2 regions of the Paenibacillus mobilis genome follow, and region 1 is predicted to be linked to the other one. Evidence: riboswitches for the same ligand, from Rfam matches in the RefSeq annotation. Region 1 holds a riboswitch; the other holds the start of a gene.
The links. Region 1 has a riboswitch for thiamine pyrophosphate ahead of thiC (phosphomethylpyrimidine synthase ThiC). Riboswitches for the same ligand answer to the same signal wherever they lie in the genome.

Region 1 (8,124 bases):
TCAGCGACTGAAACCAGGCCGGGGTAAGCGTAATTCCCGCAAAATGCAGCTGGGTCCGTTCTTTGGCATAAGCGGCAAGGATCGTAGAGCCTTGCTCTTGAATGGCCCAGAACATGACGGACGCGATAAAGAGCGGAATATAAGCCAAAATCCGGGAACGTTCCACACCGGAGGTTTTTGGGCTGTGGTACATCACAATAAAATATACGGCCGGGATGATAATCCCCAGAATCCCTACCAGAAGTATAAACCGGTCAAAGGTGAGAAGCCCTGCTGCAATTGCGAGAACAACCAGAACCGCAACAATAACAACACCAGCCGTGAGCCAGGTATATACTTTTTTCTTCTCGTCAGGAGCCAGCGGGTTTGCCACAACGGTACCTGCCAAAGCCAGGTTGTTTTTCCTGGTTAACATAAATACGACAAGTCCAAGGAACATCCCTACAGCTGCCACTCCGAAACCGAGGTGATAGTTATAATTGCCGAGCGTACCTACAATCAGCGGGGAAAGGAAGCCCCCCAAGTTAATCCCCATGTAAAAAATACTGAATCCGGCATCGCGGCGCTCATCCTGCGGAGCATAAATTTCTCCGACAACGCTCGATACATTCGGCTTAAGCAAACCGGTACCCAGCACGATCAGCACCATGGACGTGAAGAACATCGCCGTGCTGCCTGGAATCGCAAGCACGATATGGCCGAACATAATCAGCACGCCCCCGAAAAAGACCGCCCTGGAGGTCCCGAAGATCCGGTCCGCAAGCCAACCGCCGATAATGCCCGACATGTATACCAGTGAACCATAGATTGACATAATAGACAGAGCGGTGGTTTCGTCTATACCGAGACCGCCATTGGATATGGTGTCATACATATAGTATAGAAGAATAGCTCTCATTCCATAATAAGAGAACCGTTCCCAGAACTCTGTAAAGAAGAGGGTAAACAACCCTTTAGGGTGTCCGAAGAAACCCTTCTGCGGGACGCTGTCCGCAATCTCCTGTTTTGTGATATCTGCCATGAAATAACCTCCTGCTGCATTTGCTTTCACTTGATGTTCTGCCCGTAAGAAAATAAAAGGCAGTAAAATCAAAATTATACATCCTGGGAACGGATTTAGCCAGTGTGTATATATTTACGTAGGACAAGTCCTGTAAGGGCTCCGAGCAACTGCCCTCCGTTATTTATACCCATCTACAAAAGGAATTAACAGAGCATTCCATAATTCTCGCAGCGGGTTTATAAAGAGAAAAGACCCCAACATCCACATCGCTATGGAGGCTGAGGTTCTTTTATCGCCAATCTTAATCTTTTAAAAATGTTTATTCCCGGTTTTGCTTTCGTATTTAAACCCCGACTTCCTGCTTCTGAAAAAAATGCTTAAGCGCCTTATAAACCTCGCCGCGCTCTTTGATGATGTAATGCATAAACTCCGGCTTTTTGATGTTCCGGTAAGCCGACATCAGCGTGCTGCTGCGGTTGTACTGGTTCACCTCGCCATAGCCGAACATGTTGCTCCGCTTGAGCAGCTCGTCGATCAGCTTCACGCACCGTTCGTTGTCGGACGTCAGGTTGTCGCCGTCCGAGAAATGGAACGGATAAATGTTGTAGCTCGATGTCGGAAAACGGCTGTCGATGATCTCCAGCGCTTTCAGGTAAGCGGAGGAGCAGATCGTGCCGCCGCTTTCGCCGCGGTTGAAGAAATCCTCCTCCGTAACTTCCTTGGCTTCCGTATGGTGGGCAATAAAAACGATCTCCACCTTTTCGTACTGCTTCCGCAAAAAACGCGTCATCCAGAAGAAAAAGCTGCGGGCGCAGTATTTTTCGAAAGAACCCATCGACCCCGAGGTGTCCATCATGGCGATAATCACCGCGTTGGACCGGGGCACCACGATTTCCTCCCAGGTCTTGTAGCGCAGATCGTCCGGCGAAATGCCGTGAATGCCCGGCTGGCCCTGCCTGGAGTTGCGGCGCAGGTTTTCGAGGATCGTCCGTTTCTTGTCGATGTTGGACATGATGCCTTTTTTGCGGATGTCGTTGAAACGGATCGCTTCGGTTTCGACCTCTTGTTTGTCTTTCTCCTTTAGATGGGGCAGCTCAAGCTCGCTGAATAAAATCTCTTCCAAATCCTCGATATTGACCTCGGCTTCCACGACGTCGTCGCCCGGCTGGTCGCCGGCTTCGCCGCCTTTGCCGGGCTTGCCCGCTTTTCCCGGACGTTCCCTGGCCAGCACATCCCCGACCTCGGAGCTGCCGTCCCCCTGGCCGACATGTTTTTGCTTGTTGAAATTATGGACAAACCGGTATTCCTCCAGGTTGCGCAGCGGAATTTTGACGATCTGCTTGCCGTCGGACATGATAATGTTTTCTTCGGACACTAGATCGGAAAGGTTTTCTTTGATCGCTTCCTTGATTTTTTGCTGATGGCGCTGCTGATCCTGATATCCTTTCCGGTGCAAAGACCAATCCTCGCGGGAAACCACAAATTGATGCGATGAAGACGACACTTGCGACACCTCCCCGGTTGAAGTCAACAGCCTATGACAATAAAACGATTGTAAATAAAGTATATTCGCGAGAGTGCCTGATATGTGAGGGAGTTCGCCCCATAAACCGCTCCGCTTAAAAATTTCTTCCTTAATATAACCGCGAAATCTCTCTTGATCTCCCTGATAAAAAAGCCGAATGAACGTTTTCCGCCGTTTGTTTCGTGGCCGGTTTTAACGCGCGAAAGCACCACCTTTCTGTTTGGCCGGACGAGAGTTATAATCAATTGAGGTTTCTTTAGGGGAATTGATTTCAGTCGATTGGATATCCATGGGTTTAGCGATGATATAAGGAGACGGTATAGGATGACGGCTAATTTATTTAAGAACGGCATTTTTCCATTCGCGGCCGGAGCGGGCCAGGCGGATGCTGTATATGTGGAAAACGGGATCATCAAAGCGATCGGACAAGCTTCCGAGCTGGAGCTGCAGCTGTCCGGCAAGAATTATAAGGTGGTGGATTGGGAACGAGCTTATGTGCTGCCCGGTCTTGTCGACTCCCACATGCACCTGGGGATGTATGGCATGAAGCTGAGCATGCTGGATTTTACCGGCGTAACGTCCAAAGCCGAAATGCTGAACCTGATCCGGGAACGGGCAGCCGTGACGCCGGAAGGGGAATGGATCACGGGCCTCAACTGGAATGAAAATGAGTTCACTCCGGCGGAGGCGCCCACCCGGCAGGAGCTGGATGAAGTGACGGACCGCCACCCGGTATTTTTGACACGTACTTGCTTCCATGCCTTTTTGGGCAATTCGCAGGCTTTTCGCCGCGCGGGAATTGGTGAAGGGACGCTGGATCCGGCTTCGGGGGCGTTTGGCCGCCATGTAGACGGAAGTTTTAACGGCTGGATTTACGAGGAGGCTTGTTATCCCTTTGAGAAGGTGCAGCCCGAACCGGATTATGAGACGAAAAAGGCAGCCATCCGCCGCGCCAGCCTGGATGCGCTCAGACTTGGTTTGACGGGTGCGCATACGGAGGATTTGCGCTTTTTTGGCAGCGTGGAGACGATGCTGCGCATTCACCGCGAGCTGCGGGAGGAAGGGTTGGCCTTCCGCTCCCATCAGCTAATGTTCCATGTTTATATGGAAGAAACGGCTGCTTTGGGCGTCAAAGCGGGCAGCGGGGATGAATGGCTGAGGATCGGCGCGATGAAAATTTTTGCGGATGGCGCCATCGGCGGCCGAACCGCTCTCCTGCAGCAGCCTTACAGCGATGCGCCGGATACGAAAGGGATGGCGATTCAAACCGCCGAGCAGCTTCATGAGCTTGTGGCTATGGCCCGCCGTCTGGGTTATCCGATAGCGGTTCATGCGATTGGCGACGGAGCGGCGGATCTGACCTTGGGAGCGATGGAAAAACTTCCGCTCGGCAGCGCCTCCGGCCTGCCTGACCGCTTCATCCATGCCCAGGTGCTGAACCGTTCCCTGCTGGAACGGATGAGCAAGCTGCCGCTGATTGCGGACATTCAGCCGCGGTTTGTCGCCAGCGATTTTCCGTGGGTGCTCGAGCGGGTTGGCCCGGATCGCCAGGACGTCCTGTACGCCTGGAAAACATTGATGGAAGCCGGCGTTGTTTGCGCCGGAGGCAGCGATGCGCCGATCGAGCCGCTGGATCCTTTCCTCGGCATGCACGCTGCGGTTACGAGACGCAGACCGGGACAGCGGGGTGAAGGTTACCTGCCGCATGAATGTTTGACGACGGCGCAGGCCCTGCATCTGTTTACGATGGGAAGCGCCGCAGCCGTTGCCGAACAGAAACAGCGGGGCAGCATCGAGGTCGGAAAATACGCCGACTTCACCGTCATCGATCGGAACATTGCCGGGGATCCGGAAGCCCTGCTGAAGGCACAGGTAAAAATGTCCATCGTCAATGGACAAATTGCCTATTCAGCTAACCGGTAAAAAGCTATAATAAAGGGGACGGCCGGGGTGTTCCCGGCATATTTTAAGAAAAAGGCTTATTGTCCGTTGCGGAGCAAATGTATACGACCAGCGGGCAGTATTTCGCGGAGGCTTCAGGTTATGCGGTTTAAAGATGTTTTTTCGATTATTGGGCCCGTTATGGTAGGCCCGTCAAGTTCACATACGGCTGGAGCCGCCAGAATTGGACGATCAGCCCGGCATTTGTACGGAAAACTTCCGGAGAAAGCGGTGATCGTTTTTTACGGATCATTTGCGGCCACTTATCAAGGGCACGGGACGGATCGGGCGATCGTAGGCGGCCTTCTGGATTATGACACCGATGACCCCCGGATCCCGATGGCGCTTGAATACGCCAGGCTGTCGCGTTTGGAGGTTTCCTTCGAGGAAGGCCGCGGCGTTGTGCGGCATCCCAATACGGCGAAATTGATTTTATCCGACCGGGACGGCAGCCATGAACTGACCTTGACCGGAATTTCCATCGGCGGCGGGAACATTGAAATCATTGAGATCAACGGCTTCAATATTAAAATGACGGGCATTTACCCGACGCTTGTCATTCAGCATTTGGACCATCCCGGCGTGCTGGCTTACATCACGCAAACGTTAAGTCTGAAAGGGACCAATATCGCCCATATGTCCGTGGATCGTAAAAATAGAAGCGGCAACGCCATGACAGTGGTTGAAATTGACGGGGAAATTAAAGAGGAAGCCGTGGCGCAAATCGGCAAAATGGACGCGTTGATTTCCATCGGCATTATCGATCTGTCGCAGGGCACCCTACTAACAGAGGAAGAGCTTTCAAACGAGTCCGCGGATTCACCTTTGGCGGGTTTGCCTACCGAGGCCGGTTTTTCGCGTCAATCCCAGTCCAACCAGGAACGGGAAGCATCTGAGGAGGAGAAAAAATGAATTTTACAACATTAAACGAGCTGGCCGCGTTGTGCGAAGCAAAAAACCTGACCATCGGCCAATTGATGCTGGAGGAGCAAAGCCAGGAATCGGGGCGTACGCCTGAAGCCGAGTTTTCGACCATGGCCCAATATTACGAAGTGATGAAAGAAGCCGTGCATAAAGGTTTAAATGAAGATACGACCTCGCCTAGCGGATTAACGGGAATGGATGCGCAGCGGGTAATCGGCTACGGGAATCAGTCTGAAATGAACCTTGGCGGAGCGGCTGGAGAGGTCATGGCGTATGCGCTGGCCGTTTCCGAGGTTAATGCGTCTATGGGGCGGATCGTGGCTACTCCAACCGCGGGCTCCTGCGGGGTCATTCCCGGCGTTTTTGTCAGCAGTCAAAAAAGATTCGGCTGGACCGATGAGCACATGGTCTACGGATTGTTTGCCGCCGGCGCCATCGGCTACGTGATTGCGAACAATTCGTTTATCTCCGGCGCTGAAGGCGGCTGCCAGGCCGAGATCGGTTCCGCCATCGGCATGGCGGCGGGGGCCTTGGTTGAGCTCAGGGGCGGAACGCCCGCTCAAGCGGTTCATGCCGTTGGTCTTGCTTTGAAAAATACGCTCGGCCTCATCTGCGATCCCGTGGCCGGCCTGGTGGAAGTGCCCTGCATCGTCCGAAACGGATTTGGGGCGGTAACGGCGCTTGCAGCTGCAGATATGGCCCTCGCCGGTGTCCGCAGCGTCATTCCATCCGACGAAGTGATTCAAGTCATGATGGAGGTAGGCTCCTCCATGCCGGAGAAACACCGGGAGACGGCCAAAGGCGGCTTGGCTCAAACGCCGACAGGGCGAAAAATCATGCAGGAATTATAAGAGATGTAAATCTGAATATAAGAGCTACTGAAATTAAAATTTACAAATAATAGAATTTGAGGTAATATATCTACAAGCTAAATAAGATATCCACTAGGGGAGCCTGAATGGGCTGAGACGGAAAAATTGAATTTCCGGACCCTTGAACCTGATCTGGATCATACCAGCGTAGGAAAGTGGAGCCGGACTTTTTTTGCTATAGCCGTATTGGCTGCCCGTAGATAAAGCCGCTCCAGGTGGGGCGGCTTTTTTATGCGTTCTCTTATTTGCTTACATCCAAATAGGAGGGGAATATCATGTCTGAAAATGGAAAAAAGAATGAGGTTAATTTGTCGGCTTTTCCGGGTAGCCGTAAAGTGTATGTGGAGGGCTCACGCCCGGATATCCGCGTTCCCATGCGGGAGATTGGCTTAAGCCCTACTTCCGGTGCCGCGGGGATTCAAGAAAATGAGCCGATGAGAGTTTATGATACGAGCGGCGTGTATACCGACAGCGAAACGCTGGCCGATATCCGCAAGGGGTTGTCCCGCCACCGCTTTTCCTGGATCGAGGAGCGCGGGGATACCGAAGCGTACACGGGGAGAGCCGTGAAGCCTGAAGATGACGGGCATGGGACGGGGGAGATTTTTCCGGGTATGCAGCATCGTCCGCTTAGAGCTAAACCGGGCAGAAACGTCAGCCAGCTGCATTATGCACGAAGAGGCGTTGTTACGCCGGAGATGGAATACGTGGCTATCCGCGAGAATGTGGCTCCCGAATTTGTCAGGGAAGAGATAGCCGCAGGGCGGGCGATCCTGCCATCCAACATTAATCATCCGGAAAGTGAACCGATGATCATCGGCCGCAATTTCCTGGTTAAGATTAATGCCAACATCGGCAATTCCGCTGTGTCTTCTTCGATAGAGGAAGAGGTGGAAAAGATGAGGTGGGCCACCCGCTGGGGAGCTGATACGATCATGGATCTTTCAACGGGCCGGAATATCCACAGTACGAGGGAATGGATTATCCGGAATTCGCCGGTGCCGATCGGGACGGTACCTATTTATCAAGCTTTGGAGAAGGTGAATGGGAAAGCGGAGGATTTGACCTGGGAGATTTATCGGGACACGCTGATTGAGCAGGCGGAGCAAGGGGTGGATTATTTTACGATTCATGCGGGCGTGCTGCTTCGTTATGTTCCGCTGACAGTGGGGAGGATGACGGGGATTGTCTCCCGGGGAGGCTCCATTATGGCAGCCTGGTGCCTGGCGCACCATCAGGAAAATTTCCTTTATACTCATTTTGAAGATATTTGCGAGATTATGAAGACGTATGATGTGGCTTTCTCTTTAGGAGACGGACTGCGGCCCGGTTCCATTGCCGACGCCAATGACGAAGCCCAGTTCGCCGAACTGGAGACGTTGGGTGAGCTTACGGAGATAGCATGGAAACATGATGTTCAGGTGATGATAGAAGGTCCAGGGCATGTACCCATGCACAAAATCAAAGAAAATATGGACAAGCAGCTGGAGATATGCCAAGAAGCCCCTTTTTATACGCTTGGCCCGCTGACTACGGATATTGCTCCGGGTTACGACCATATTACCTCCGCGATTGGCGCGGCGATGATCGGCTGGTTCGGAACGGCGATGCTTTGTTACGTGACGCCGAAGGAGCATTTGGGGCTGCCGAATAAAAAGGATGTGCGCGAAGGGGTTATTGCCTATAAAATCGCAGCGCATGCCGCTGACTTGGCTAAAGGACATCCCGGCGCGCAGGATCGGGACAACGCCCTTTCCAAAGCGCGTTTTGAATTCCGCTGGCGCGATCAGTTCCATCTCTCGCTCGATCCGGAACGCGCGCTCGAATATCATGATGAGACTCTTCCGGCGGAAGGAGCG
Region 2 (8,124 bases), on a different contig from region 1:
GTTTCGTAATGGAGTTATTGTCATCCTTGACGATGACCTTCACTTCATTTGTAATGTACGGCTGGGAAAAATCGATTTGCTGCTTGCGTTCATCCGTAATGGTCACCTGGCTGATAATCGCGTCGATTTTGCCGGACTGCAGGCTTGGGATCAAACCGGAGAACTCTTGCGGAGCAAATTCGACTTTCACGCCTAGACGTTTAGCCACTTCTTTGGCGATGTCAGCGTCAAAGCCGTCGATTTCCTTGTTGTCGTTCAGGAAGTTGTAAGGCGCGTAAGTGCCCATCAATCCAACCTTGATTACGCCTGCCGCCTTGATCTGACTCAACAGGTTGTCGCCGCTGCCGCTGTTGGCGGAGCTGTCGGAAGCCGTGCTGGCCGGGGCCTCGCTGGCCGCGCCTTGAGCACCGTTCCCGGTGTTATTGTTTGAGCCGCAGCCCGCCAGCGCCAGGACAATCAGCAAAAGCGCGGATAAAGTTAGAAACAGCGGTTTTCTGGATTTGTTTTTCATTAACATCGTTAATCTCCCCTATCTCTGTTTTGAGTGATCCGGCCGAAACCGGCTGATGAACCCCTTCTAATGAAACAAGCTGCTTATTCGGCTAAACGCCAAGCAAGCCAAAAAATTCAAATCTCGCCGTTTCGGCTGCAAGCTGACGGGCTGACTTTGTGGCGATTCCGCTGTCCGTCGGCGCAAACCCAAACAACCAGCGCGCAATGACGCCTTCAATCAAACTCATGATCAGCGCTGCCCGGAATTCGGCATCAATCGTAGCCGGAAGCATGCCAAGCTCGATCGCCCTCCGGATGTTCTGCAGAAAAGCGTGCTCCATCGCAGCGCGGGTCTCCCCGATCGCGGTGCGGATCGTTTCAATCGTTCCTCCGCCTCCGAAAAACAGCTCCATCAAATACCGGTTGGATTCGGCGAATTGAAACAGCCTGTCCAGCAGAGCCTCCGAGGCATGCACCATATCCTGCACTGTTCCTGCCTCGCGGCGGTACCCTTGGCCGATGACCTCCAGCAGCTGCCTGCGTCCCTCTTTCACAATCTCCAGAGCAATCGCTTCTTTGCTTTTGAAGTACCAGTAGAAAGTGCCTTGTGCGACACCCGCTTCGGCCACAATATCGGATATTTTGGTCGCATGATAACCATCTTTGGCGAATCTCCGCAGCGCGATCTGCAGAATATGTTCCCTGCGTTCACTGCTGATTTGAGCCTCTTTATCTCCGCTCAATGCTCTGCCCCCCACCTGATTGACTAGTCAGTCGATTGTTTATTAAATCCTATCGGATTTGTGTGGTATTGTCAACCCTAGGTTTGGACAACCGTTTTGATAGCCGTATCATAAGGAAAGAGCCCATAAAAAAACCGGAGCCAGACAAGTGACTTGTCTGCTCCGGTTAGCATTTGTCGCATTCCTATTCTATATTCAGGCCTTCCTATCCCTAAATCCGATAAAAACGTCTGGTATTAGCCTCCAATCGCAGTGCCGTCTCCTCATAACTCCAGCCGCGCAGCCCCGCCAAAGCTTTGGCTACGTCGTGAACCATGCGGGGATGTGTCGGCTGCCCTTCAAACGGCCCCTCAAAAGGCCAGGGGCCGTCCGTTTCGGCCATGATCTGCTCCGGCGGATAAAGCAGCGCCAAGCGGCGGATTTCCTCCTCATAAAGGAGATCCGGAGTGAAAGAAACGTAGTACCCTCGTTCCGCCATACGCCGGACGGTCGAATCGGCCCCTTTGAACCAGTGAAAATGCGCCTGCTGGACGCCGTATTGGTCCAGCAGGCCGCAGACCAGATCTGCATCCTCATAAACGGCATGCAGAACCACCGGTTTGTCCAGCTCCGCGGCCAAAGCCAGAAAACGCTCCAGCACCTCAACATAAGGCTGGAGATCAAACCGTTCTCCCGCCCGCTCCTTCTCGCGGCGCAAATAATACGGCAGGCCGATTTCGCCGACAGCCGTCATGGAATCGGCGTGCTGGCGGATCCACGCGAGCAGCCGGTCCAGCTCGGCCGCCTCCGGAACCGGCTGCTCGGGATGGTACCCGTAGGCCGGCTTCACCAGCGCCGGATACCGGACCGCCAGCTGCTCGGTACGCTGGCACGATTCCAGATTCATGGACACGGCGACGAGTCCCTGAAGGGCGTCCTGCTCCGCGTCCGCCAGCATGGAGTCGATCTCTCCGTCGTTGTACTGCTCCAAATGAATATGCGCGTCGATCATTGGAAGCCGCTGCCTATGATTCCCGTTGGTCTTCATCTGTCCGACCTTCCTTCCTGCATCTTCCGCTGCTCTCTTCGCATCAGATCCGTCATCTCGCGGCGGAGGCGCAGGAATTCAGGTTCCTCCGCGATCTCCGGCAAGCGGGGACGAGGGAACGGGACCGTCAATTCATGCAGTACCCGGGCCGGCCTGCCGGACAGCAAGACAATCCGGTCCGATAGCAGCAGCGCCTCCTCAATGCTGTGGGTGATAAACAGCACCGAACGGCGGTTTTTCTCCCACAGCTCCAGCAGCCAATGCTGCATGTCGCTGCGCGTCATAGCGTCGAGCGCGCTGAACGGTTCGTCCAGCGCCATCAGCTCCTGCGGGCTGAGCAGGCCCCGCAGAAATGCCGCGCGCTGCTGCATGCCGCCGGACAACATGTGCGGGTAGGCCTCTTCATAGCCGGCAAGCCCGGCTTTGGCCAGCCATTCCCGCGTCTGCGTCCGCGCTTCACGCAGCGGCGTGCCCGCGACCTCCATCCCCAGCGCGACATTGTCCTGGGTGGTGCGCCAGGGAAATAACGCGGGCTGCTGCGGAACGTACGCGATGTGCCCGCGTTCGCCCGTAATGTCCCGGCCGCGCAGGGAAATCCGGCCAGCGTCCGGCTGCGTTAATCCGCCGATGAGGTGGAAGAGCGTGCTTTTTCCGCTGCCGGAAGGCCCAACGATGGATACAAACTCGCCTTCGGCCACCGTCAGATCAATGCCGTCCAGTACCTGCACCGCCGTCTTGCCTTCCTGATAGGTTTTGCTTAAACCCCTCACCTCCAGCACGGTCTGGCGGCCGGACGTATCTGTCGTTACGGCAGTCCTGCCGGCTCCGCCCGATTTGTCCGCGGCGGCTTTCCCTTCTTGTTCTTCGTCTGCCATCCTGGTCTCCTCCTTCCCTTGACTTACAGACTTCCTCACCCTGATTTGTTCTTCAGCGCCCTTTCCGGCGCGGCGGGCTGTACCTCGACAGCAACCTTTCCACGATAGCAACGGCTACAAACATCGCCAAGCTGATTGCGACAATGATTATTATCGCCACAAACACGCGGTCCGTCCGAAACGTGGACTTCTGCATTTTCATATAGTAGCCGATGCCCTTCTCCGCGCCGAGCCATTCGGAGATAATCGCTCCCATCACGCTGTAGGTAGCCGAAATTTTAAGGCCCGACAGCATAGACGGAATCGCATAAGGAAACTCCAGCTTTCGAAAAATTTGCCCTTTAGTCGCTCCGGCCATCTCCATGTAATTGCGCATCACATGATCGGTTCGGGCAAGCCCGTCCATAGCCGCAACGGCGACCGGGAAAAAACAGACCAGCGTAATCAGGATCAGCTTCGGCAGCACGCCGAACCCGAACCAGATCATCAGCAGCGGACCTAGCGCAATCGTCGGCACGTTCTGGCTGAGGATCAGCAGCGGGTAAAGCGCCGATTTGACAAAAGGAATCCGGTGCAGCAGCACGGCCACCAGCAGCCCGACGATTGAACCGACCGCAAACCCTTCCAGCGTCAGGGCCAGCGTGGCTTTGGTGTGCTCCCACAAGCCCGAAGCGCCGTTTGCCGCCTCATGGCCGATATCGGACGGGCTGGGAAGGATCCATTTTTCCACATGAAAGACGTCGACCGCAACCTCCCACGCCAGTAAAAACAAGAGGACCGCCACAAGGGGCGGCCACACGCTTTTCCAAACGGCCCGGACCGAGGTCATGGACGGTATTTCTCCGTTAGTTTATCCATGCTGACGCCGGCCGGCCCGTACAGGATTTTGATCTGGGAAATGATGCTGTCGCTGCCGAATTCATGGACCGCTTCGTTCATTTGGCGCACGATGTCCAGTAGCTCGGTCAGTTCGCCTTCCATCGTTGTATCCAGCGCATTCACCTGATGTTTAACGCCGGATTTTTGAATGACTTCAATGGCGCGGTCCACATAAGGGATGACGCTTTCCCCATTCGGAGTTTTCGGAATGATTTGAATGCTTACAAGTGCGTTGGGCATGAGGGATTCCTCGCTTTCAGATGGGAGTGGGAAAAATGGACAAATGAAGGGTTTGGAGCGATGCGGAACTTTTGAGATAGCTAGTGGAAAATAATGAGTTACGTCCTTCCGCTGGGCTGCGATCCGAATGTTCCTACGACCGCTGTTGTTTTTGAATTTTTATTATTAAATTTGAATTGGTTAAATTTCAAAAACAAAGGCGGGCGCTTACGCTTCTTCGGAATCATTCGGCTCTCCGCCAGTTACGTTTGACTGGCCTCATTATTTTGTCATGGGCATCTCCTAAGTTCCCGCCGTGCTGTTATAGGCTTCATTTGTCCCTTTTTTGTGAGATTAGTAATTAGGGAACAGGATCGTTTGAATTCGATCCTGTTTTAATCTTTAACACGTGCTGCTTACGAACTGCTTAAATTCTACTTTTAAGTTCGATTTCCCTTTGTTCTTTTATTCCTTTGTTCCTTACTCTTGCTACTTACTCTCTTCTTACTCTCTTCTTACCTTCTTCTTACCTTCTTCTTCCGACGCTTTTCAAAGCTCTGTTAATCCGATTAAACCTTAACCTAGTTAAACTCCTGTTCCTGAACGGTCCTTGTCACTGGCATCGGTTAGTCGACTACTAGACCCGGTCTAAGTAAGCGCCTCATCCTCAATTAAGATTCAGGCAGGAAGTCGTTCGTGAATGCTTTGGAGGCATCCAGCGGTTTGTCGAGCAGCTTGCGCTCGTACATCCAGTTGGCGTAGCCGGCCCAGACGGACTCCTTTTGCTCGCCCCATTTGGCGGCGTCGTCCTGATAGCGCGGGCTCAGCCATTCCTGGCTGGCTTTGACCAGCTTCGGATCAAGGTCCGGTACAGCTTTGATCAGAATGTCGGCCGCTTCGTCCGGATGAGCGATGGCATATTCATACCCTTTGGAAGTGGCTTTCATAAAAGCTTTGACCAGATCCGGGTTTTGCTGAATCTCTTTTTCATTGGTGGCGATGACCGGCGTGTAATAATCCAGATCCTTCGAATAGTCCTTCACATACAGCATATCCAGTTTCTCGCCGCGCAGCTCGGCTTCGATGCCGGTCCAGGCGTAATAAATCCAAGCAAAATCGACATCGCGTTTCACGGCCGTGAAATAATCGGCGTCGCCGATGTTGATGATTTTCACTTTATTTACATCGGCATTCTGCAGGTCCATGATGGATTTCATCACTGCTTCTTCCACCGGGGAACCCCAGCCGCCGTAACGTTTGCCTTCGAAATCCTTCGGCGATTTGATGTTCCGGTCCGCCGGGGCGGCAAAACCCGAGGTGTTGTGCTGGATCACCGCCGCAATCGAAACCAGCGGCACACCTTGCGTTTGTGCCTGGGTGATACTTTCCTGGTAACTGATGCCGAACGGCACTGCATCGGAAGCGATCATCGCATCGGCGCCGCCTTCATCCGGCTGCACGATTTGCACGTTCAGGCCTTCCTCTTTGTAGTAGCCAAGCTCCTGGGCGACATACAAGCCGGTATGGTTGGTGTTTGGCGTCCAGTCGAGCACCACTTTGATGTCCTTCAGGTCCTTTGCATCCGTAGATGGCGCTGCACTTTCGGCGCTGCTTTGGGAGTTGCCCGCCGCGTTGCTCGCACCCGGCTCCTGACTGCCTGCCGCGTTATTTGCTCCGTTTGAACCGCAGCCCGCTATCGCCAATAACAGCATGCCGGACAACAGCAGGGTTCCTAATTTTTTTGCTTTCACTTCTTGTTCGCTCCCTCTTCTTTTGGTTTCCCGCTTTTTGAAACTTAACTTGCCCTGAATGCCAAAAAAGGCGCCCGTCTCGGGGGCGCCTGCATCATTGTCAAATGTTATTAAACATGCAATTGACAGTAGCTCTTCCTACGCTGGCATTATCCAGATCAGGTATAAGGGTCAGCGTCTTTCGCGGGACGCACTCTCAGCCGGCCTTCATCCAGCTCCCCATGTCTATGAAATTGCGGGTTTTCACAACAAGTATTATAGTCATATTCTGCAAATGTTGTCCATAGCAAAAGGAAAGACTCCAGCCGTGGCCGGGCAGCGGCCGCAAAGCGGGAGTCCTATCCGTTCAAAATATTGTCAAAGCCTATCTCCAAAAAAACAAAATCAAAGTTTAAACAACGTCGTAACCCTGATCTTCGATCGCTTCTTTGATTTTTTCGAGGTTAAGCTTGCTTTCATCATAAGTAACGTCGACTTTTTTGGCCGCCAGATCCACTTTTCCCGTTGCTCCGGCTTCTTGAACCGCTCCTTCTACCGCTTTCACGCAGTGGTTGCAGGACATGCCTTCTACTTGCAGGGTAACTGTTGTCATAATAAAATTCCTCCTTAAATGTCGTTATCTCATCAATTTATTAATCGTCACAATCAGCTCATCCAAAACTTCGGTTTCGCCTTCCTGAATCCGTTCCACGATACAGCTTTTCATATGGCCTTCCAGCAGCAGCTTGCCGACGCCGTTCAGCGCGGATTGAATCGCCGCAATCTGATTCAGGACATCATCGCAGTACGTGTCCTTTTCGATCATGCCCTTAACGCCGCGTATCTGGCCTTCGATCCGGTTCAAACGGGCAACAAGCTTGCCTTTCATCTCTTCGGAGTGATGGCTGCGCCGCTCGGCCGGCTTGTTGTCCGTTCCGTTATGGCAGCTATGCTGTTCTTCATGCGGATGGCCCCCGCTAGTTTCCGCCACGGACTTCACTTCCTTATAATCATTAATTTTTCAATTCTTCGCTTTCCGTTATGCATTAATCCTGACATGATTCATTATACCCCCACCCCCTATATAAAACAAGTTTATTTCCTCCAAATTCCAGGAACACGCACGAACACACACCAGCACATACGAGACCTGAATTAGCCTTATTCCCTGCTTACTATGTAAGAACCTCGTCAATACTGGCAAATAGCTAAGCTAAACAATTCAAAACTTCAAGGCAATTTCTCATGGTATCGGAGGTTTATTCCCAATCCTTCACAGGATCGACACAGCTCTTTTTAAAATTTTAAATATTCATAGCCCGTTAAGGTCATGATTTGTCAGGCGCTCCATGATAAATTGTACAAATAAGACTCCGAGAGAGTAGGTTCTTTGTATGTTAAAAAAATATGTTTCCGGCGTACTAGCCGCCTTTTTTGTTTTTTTCGCGATCCAGCTGCTAATCCCGCAGATCGGCTCAGCCCATGCTTATATCGTCAAATCTGAGCCGGTTTCCGGAGAAACCTTGAAGACCGCTCCGTCCGAAGTCCATTTGGTCTTCAACGAAGCCATTGATCCCACCTTCTTTACCCTCAGTGTTCTTAACAATAAAGGTCAAAAGGTGACCGGCGGCGCACCCGCCATCGACACGGATAACCCGGCTGGTTTATCCGTGAAGCTGCAGCCTGACCTTCCGGAAGGCGTTTATATCGCCAGATGGAGAGTGATCTCCGGCGACGGCCATCCGATTTCGGGGACGATCCCTTTTGCGGTCGGTGAAGCGGCCGGTGGCGCGGCCGCGGCTCTGGCCGCCGGCGATTTGTCCGCGGGCGGCAACCCCGGCGCCGACCAAATCGCCATCCGCTGGCTCCTGTACGGCGGATTGATGCTGCTCGCGGGCAGCCTGGCGTTTCCGCTGTGGCTGTTCCCCCGCTTTTTCCGCGCCGAGGCGTTTGAGATGCGCAGCTTCCGGCTGCTGCTGCTGGCCGGCTCGATCCTCGCCGCCATCGGCATCCTGCTCAGCCTGCCCTTGCAGATCCGGCTGGAGACCGGCGCAAGCTGGATAAATCTGTGGCACGGCGAATGGTTCCGCGAGACGCTGAAAGACGGCGCGTTCGGCACGGTCTGGTGGGTGCAGAGCCTGCTGCTGCTCCCGCTGGCC

Region 2: it holds a riboswitch for thiamine pyrophosphate, as region 1 does, so the genes downstream of both, AC3ZPD_RS08470 (ABC transporter substrate-binding protein) here and thiC (phosphomethylpyrimidine synthase ThiC) in region 1, are expected to answer to the same signal.

What each region holds. Positions count from the first base shown of each region.
Region 1 covers NZ_JBZCMS010000012.1:122,223-130,346, forward strand. The annotation lists gene AC3ZPD_RS19480 (peptide MFS transporter) at 1-1,021, opposite strand, end outside; gene yhbH (sporulation protein YhbH) at 1,347-2,507, opposite strand; gene AC3ZPD_RS19490 (amidohydrolase) at 2,853-4,451, shown strand; gene sdaAB (L-serine ammonia-lyase, iron-sulfur-dependent subunit beta) at 4,572-5,381, shown strand; gene sdaAA (L-serine ammonia-lyase, iron-sulfur-dependent, subunit alpha) at 5,378-6,244, shown strand; TPP riboswitch at 6,330-6,436, shown strand; gene thiC (phosphomethylpyrimidine synthase ThiC) at 6,541-8,124, shown strand, end outside.
Region 2 covers NZ_JBZCMS010000003.1:509,099-517,222, reverse strand. The annotation lists gene AC3ZPD_RS08500 (substrate-binding periplasmic protein) at 1-517, opposite strand, end outside; gene AC3ZPD_RS08495 (TetR/AcrR family transcriptional regulator) at 603-1,235, opposite strand; gene AC3ZPD_RS08490 (TatD family hydrolase) at 1,447-2,262, opposite strand; gene AC3ZPD_RS08485 (ABC transporter ATP-binding protein) at 2,259-3,137, opposite strand; gene AC3ZPD_RS08480 (ABC transporter permease) at 3,190-3,966, opposite strand; gene AC3ZPD_RS08475 (MTH1187 family thiamine-binding protein) at 3,963-4,256, opposite strand; gene AC3ZPD_RS08470 (ABC transporter substrate-binding protein) at 4,907-5,986, opposite strand; TPP riboswitch at 6,105-6,218, opposite strand; gene AC3ZPD_RS08465 (copper ion binding protein) at 6,378-6,578, opposite strand; gene AC3ZPD_RS08460 (metal-sensitive transcriptional regulator) at 6,603-6,956, opposite strand; gene AC3ZPD_RS08455 (copper resistance protein CopC) at 7,360-8,124, shown strand, end outside.